Regions from separate parts of the Gottfriedia sp. OAE603 genome, predicted to be linked through region 1. Evidence: riboswitches for the same ligand, from Rfam matches in the RefSeq annotation. Region 1 holds a riboswitch; the other holds the start of a gene.
The links. A riboswitch is a leader RNA that binds a small molecule or an ion and turns the genes downstream of it on or off. The one in region 1 is predicted to bind thiamine pyrophosphate.

Region 1 (3,217 bases):
CATAAGATTGGATTCCTTCTTTTAGTATTGCGATTGGGCCTGGCAAGAGCCAAGCTTCTATTTTGAAAAACTTTATAATTAGCTGCCAAAAAATTAAAAAAAGGAGGATGACAAGAATCGGTTGCCATCCTTTTATTTGTTTGCGGCTCATTAACGATACTTCTCCGTCAAATCATCCATTGCAATACCTTGTGGCTGATATAGAATTTTCATTTGTGTAATGACATTATGACAGCCTATTTCAATCATTTTTTCATTCATTTTTTGGACAATAATTAATAATTGATTTAATTCGCCTTCCATTGTTGTTTCTAATGGTTGAACTTGGTATTTTACACCAGACTCATCGATTACTTTTATCGCTGCATCAACCGCTGGAATAACTTCCTCAATTTTATTGGTTTTAGGAATAATTTGTACACTCATTAATGTATTAGACATTTAAAGCTCCCCTTTGTCAAAAATTATTATTCTGGTAAAAACTCATTTGTAAAAGCTTTTTCCGGATCAAATTTACCCTCTAACAATTTATTTTCAGTTAACCACTCAGCATAGTTTTTCCAAATTGTTAACTTCTGTTCACCCCAACGACTTGCATCGTCTTGATATTTAGTTGAAAGCCATTCCTGACTTTTTTGAACTAGTTCTTTATCTAAATCTGGATTATCTTTTAACAAAATATCTGCAGCTTCTTTTGGATGATCGATTGAATAAGTATATCCTTTAGATGCTGCCTTCATAAATGCCTTAACGGTTTCTGGTTGATTCTTAATCATTTTTTCATTCGTTGCAAGTACCGGCGTATAGTAATCTAACTTATCACTGTAGTCAGTTAAATAAACCATATTTAACTTTTCACCACGAAGCTCTGCTTCTATACCTGTCCATCCTTGATAAATCCAAGCAAAATCAATATCTCGCTTTACTGCCGTGAAGAAATCAGCTTCGCCCATATTAACGATATTTAATTTATTAACATCTGCATTTTCTTTTTTCATCAATGAATCTAAAATTGCTTTTTCTACAGGTGAACCCCATCCACCATAAGTTTTACCAACAAAATCTTTAGGTGATTTAATATTTTTGCTAACTGGTGAAGCAAAACCAGAAGTATTATGTTGAATAACAGCTGCAATCGACACGATTGGTACGTTTTGTACTCTTGCTTGTGTAATTGACTCTTGGTAAGAAACGCCAAAATCAGCTTTACCAGAAGCAATTAATTGATCTGCTCCTGTTTGCCCCGGGCTTATAATCTCTACATCCAGACCTTGCTCTTTAAAATATCCATTTTCTTTTGCTACAAATAAACCTGTATGATTTGTATTTGGCGTCCAGTCTAATACTACCGTCACCTTTTGTAGCTTTTTTTCTTTCTTCGGTGTTGACGAATTTTGCTCACTACATCCTGCTAAAGTTAAGCAAAGTGCAAAAAAACAAATCAGTAATCTTTTCATTCTATAACTCTCCTTTTTGTTTTGTTTATACAAATGAAATGTGTTAGCACCATAGTCAGGTACTAGAACTAGACAAAAAGAAAACGCCCGAATAAATATCCGGACGTGAATGCACTGTAAAAAACTATATCAAAAGAGATACTGTTCCCTACGCTGGCATCACCCAGATCAGGTTCTAAGAGTCAGTATCTAAAGGATACAATCTCAGCCAGCAACACTGGCCCCTCCACATTTTCTCGCATATAAACTTTTCATGATAAATATAACAGATAAATTCCTTAAATACGACTCATTTTCAACATAAATTTAATATTTTAATAATCTGTATATATAGAAAACTTCATTTCTTGAAAAAGATAGAGCAGAAATTGCACCATGAACACTATGAATATAATAGATCAACAAGGTTTAAAAGTTTGTGGGAGTTTGTGGGAGCTTATAAATATAACGAAGGCGAGTGGACTAGATGAATAAGCCAATTGGTGTGATTGACTCAGGCGTTGGAGGCTTAACAGTTGCAAAACAAATGATCAGGCAGCTACCGAACGAAGAAATTTATTATGTAGGTGACACACTTAGATGCCCATATGGCTCACGTTCATATGATGAAATTAGACAGTTTACTTGGGAAATGACAAACTTTCTCCTAGACAAAGATATTAAAATGTTGGTCATTGCATGCAATACTTCAACTTCTATCGTTTTACAGGAAATGCGCGAAAAATTGCCGATTCCTGTAATCGGGGTCGTTCATCCAGGAGCAAGAGCGGCAATAAAGCTCACGAAAAATAATCAGATCGGAGTAATTGGTACAAATGCTACTATTCATAGCCACGCATACAAACACGCACTAAAGAGGATTAATCGATCAGTCGAAATAATAGAATTAGCCTGTCCAGAATTTGCTGGAATAGTTGAAAGTGGTAGATACATTCAACCAGATATTTTTGATCTTATTCAAGAGGCTTTGAGTCCATTAAAAGAATCGAGCATTGACACCTTAATACTAGGTTGCACTCACTATCCTCTATTGAGTTCCATTATTCAAGAAGTAATTGGCTCTCAGATCAAGTTAATCAGTTCAGGTGATCAAACAGCTTTGGAGGTTAGTGCAATACTGGACCAGCAAAATTTATTATCAACCAAGAAGTCTGTTTCACACTCCTTTTTTACCACTGGAAATCCCGTGGCATTTCGCAAAATAGCTTCTTCAATATTCCAAGAACCATTGGAACATATAATACAAATTAAACTTTAAAACACTCAAGCATTTTTTGCTCGAGTGTTTTTATTTTTTATTTAAGTCAAAATATTCTTTTAGCATAAAATTATTTTGTACAATATCTTCAAGGGTATATTCGTCTAATACTTGTAAAAACTGATTTAATGCTTTATTAAATATATGCTTTAAAGAACAAACAGGTGTTATGACACAGTTATTGTTATCCTCGAAACATTCAACAATATGAAAGTCCTCTTCTGTCTTTCGAATTAATTCACCTATATTTATGTCCGATGGTCGTTTTGCAAGTCGGATTCCACCATTCCGTCCTCGAATTGTTTCAATATAACCCATCTTCCCTAAATTATAGATTATTTTCATTAGATGATTTTTTGAAATATCATACGCCTCGGCAATATCCTTTATATTTACCAGTTTTTCATTTGGTTCAGTGGACAGGTATATTAAAACCCGAAGAGAGTAATCCGAATAATTGGTTAACCGCATAAATTCCCCTCACTCATTTATTTTGATTAAT
Region 2 (3,217 bases), 2.8 Mb from region 1:
ACTACAAGACACCAAACCCAAGGTTGGTTAAAATGAAAATCAGATGTAGTTACTACATTAATAGACCTGGCTCCTGTCACAATCATAATTGCTGTCCAGCCTAGCAGCTGTAATACATTTAATATAGAAAATAAATAACTACCATAACGTCCAAATGATATTTTAGTAGACTCCATTGCTGTTAAACGCTCTCTTGAACCAATGACACCACCTAATACAAGAAGTAGCGTACCTAGTAGATGACCGATTAATATAGCAGTCAATCCTTTTGAAAAACCTAAAGGTGCAATAAGCGCACCTGTCATAATTTCAGCGATTGAAACTGCTGCTCCGAACCAAAGTGTTGCGAAGTTCCATTTTGTTAACTTTCCAGTTAGTTTATACATGCTGTATCCCCGCCTTTTGATACATCGAATAAAAATGATGTACTGGACCTACACCTTTTCCGATAGAGAATGAATGTTGAATTGCTAGTTGTATGTACTCTTTTGCTTTACTAATCGCTTCGTTTAATGGACATTCATTCGCTAGATTAGAAGCTATGCTTGATGACAAAGTACACCCAGTACCATGAGTATTGTTAGTTACTATTCTAGTACCCTTATAATAAGTAAATTCGTATCCATCATAGCTAATATCTGTTGCATCGTTCTCTAAGTGACCACCTTTTACAAGAACAGCGCTAGCACCTAATGAGTGAATTAAAATAGCAGCCTCTTCCATCTCTTTAATCGTTGAAATGTTTCTACCTGTTATAACTTCTGCCTCCGGAAGATTAGGTGTTATGACAGTTGCCAATGGAATCAGTTCTTGAATTAAAGCTTCTTTCGCATCTGGACTTAATAAATCATAGCCGCTTTTAGAAACCATAACTGGATCAACAACAATGTGCTTCGGCTTATATTGTCTTAGTTTCTCAGCAATGACTTTAATTGTATCAATTTGTGATACCATCCCAATCTTTACTGCATCAACTTCAATATCAGTAAAGATTGCGTCTAGCTGATTTGCAATCATTTCTGGTGTAATGTCTTGAACTGCAAATACCCCTTGTGTATTTTGAGCTGTCACTGCGGTAATTACGCTCATACCAAACACACCATGAGCTGAAAACGTTTTTAAATCTGCTTGAATTCCAGCTCCACCACTCGAGTCGGACCCCGCAATTGTCAGTACTTTTTTCAATTTCTTTCCTCCTATTTAATGAATAGACTTTTTTGATCTAACAGATAGAAGTTGTGGATTGATTTAGAAAACAAAAAAGCACAAATCCCCATAGGGACTTGTGCTCGAACAAATCAATGTTATAAATACATAAAAATATGCATTTACTCGCTCACTTTCCTACGCTGGCATTATCCAGATCAGGTTAAAGGGTCAAAGACAATTGTGTCTTAATCTCAGCCGACCATTTACGGCACCCCTAGTACTATTCAAAATATCAAATTGTAATTCTATATCATATTAATTAATACTATTACTAAATTCAAGTAGTTAGACTTATTTATTCCATTCTAAATAAAAACTTTTGAAAGGATAGTTACAGGCTTACTCCCCATTGAGTAGACCATCGATAAAGAATCTACCCTTTGGGGTGCTTTAGTATTATTTTAAGTCCTTAACTTCATTAAGAACATCATTTAAATCATCTGCAGCTTCGTTAAGAGTATCTGCGTCAAGTGGAGAAACTTTTACACCGGCTTCAATAATGTGTAGAGGAGTTTCAACCTTTTCATAAAGATCTGCATCTTTATCTTTTACTGAGTCTTCAAATTTTTCCCAAGACTCTTCAAGTGCCTCTCCACTTTCTTTTGCTTTTGATTCATCATTATCAGCAACTTGCGATTTTAAATCTGTAAGTGTTTGAATCATATCATCTGATCCACTTTTAATCGATTTATCTTCTTTTGTGCCACATGCAGATAAAGTTAATGATAGTGCTAAAGTCATTGATAAAACTAATTTTTTGTTAGATAACATGTTCAATTTCCCCCGAATTTTGTTTTTTTTCATTTTTTTTATTAGAAAATCTATTAAAAATTGCAACGATACATGCAATAAGTAATAGTATAATTTGTGGTATGAAACTCTCCCAAGTAGAATATATGGCAAAGAAATCCACTGTTGGTATTGGTGCCTGCGTCGCTGGTAATAATCCAGATAATTGTAAACCGTGAACGCCCATACCCGTAAATTTGAAACATAAATAGAACATAAGAAGACTAGATATAAGGAAAAATGGTCTCATCGGAACTTTTAAACCAACTTTTAAAATTAAGTAACTTAGAATCGCTAATATGAGAACCCCCAATACAATGCCCGTTAATAAACTTGTTAATTTTATAGATGAAGCCATACCAATAAAGAACAAGACTGTTTCAGTTCCTTCACGAAATACTGCTAAAAATGAAAGAATTGAAAGTGATAATAAACTGCCAGTGTTTAAAGCTTTCGTACTCTGGGTTTGAATATAAGATTGCCATTGTTTTAAATTCGATTTACTGTGAAGCCAATAACTCATATAAAGCAACATGACTGCAGCAAATACTCCGGTCCATCCTGCAATTAAGAAATTATTACTTCCAAAAGCACCTGCTGAAAATAGTAAGTTCACGATAACGCCTAATATTATACTTACACCTAATCCAGCTCCGACTCCAAACCAGATCCACTTAGTTTTTTTCTCATGACCAGACTTTCTTATAAATCCTAATAAAGCTACCACAACAAGTAAGGCCTCTAATCCTTCTCTTAATAAAATTGTGATTGCATCTAACATTGTATAACTAGTTTTAGCTGCTAAAGGTGAAAGATAATCTCGCATATCTTTTATCGTTTTAGTTGCTGCTTTAATGTCAGGTGTTTTAGCAGACAGCATTGCGTATGAAGTAACCATATCTCTTTCTGCATCTGTATAAACTTTTTGGGATTGTGTCAATACTACCCCTTCAATACTAATCCAAGATTTTCTAAATTGATCTATCTCTGATTTTGCTCCAGATACATCATTTTCTTTTAAGTTTGATAATGCATTGTTTAATATTTGTATTAAATCTTCAACACTACCCGTATTCTTTATATTAATTTTGGATTCAGCGAACTGATGTGTAATGAACTTTTCATTTACTGCTTCCAATTCTTTTAAAGAAGTAACAAGTGTATCTTGATTGATTGTCTTTTGAGCTAATGAGAATTGAACCATTCCCATCGCTTCCTC

Region 2: it holds a riboswitch for thiamine pyrophosphate, as region 1 does, so the genes downstream of both, thiD (bifunctional hydroxymethylpyrimidine kinase/phosphomethylpyrimidine kinase) here and ABID96_RS16190 (ABC transporter substrate-binding protein) in region 1, are expected to answer to the same signal.

What each region holds. Positions count from the first base shown of each region.
Region 1 covers NZ_JBEUNN010000001.1:3,161,384-3,164,600, forward strand. Annotated here, with positions in the region: gene ABID96_RS16180 (ABC transporter permease) at 1-151, opposite strand, end outside; gene ABID96_RS16185 (thiamine-binding protein) at 151-441, opposite strand; gene ABID96_RS16190 (ABC transporter substrate-binding protein) at 468-1,457, opposite strand; TPP riboswitch at 1,586-1,695, opposite strand; gene racE (glutamate racemase) at 1,924-2,715, shown strand; gene ABID96_RS16200 (RrF2 family transcriptional regulator) at 2,746-3,186, opposite strand.
Region 2 covers NZ_JBEUNN010000001.1:405,147-408,363, reverse strand. Annotated here, with positions in the region: gene cytX (putative hydroxymethylpyrimidine transporter CytX) at 1-386, opposite strand, end outside; gene thiD (bifunctional hydroxymethylpyrimidine kinase/phosphomethylpyrimidine kinase) at 379-1,185, opposite strand; TPP riboswitch at 1,325-1,435, opposite strand; gene ABID96_RS01895 (hypothetical protein) at 1,606-1,980, opposite strand; gene ABID96_RS01890 (FTR1 family iron permease) at 1,970-3,217, opposite strand, start outside.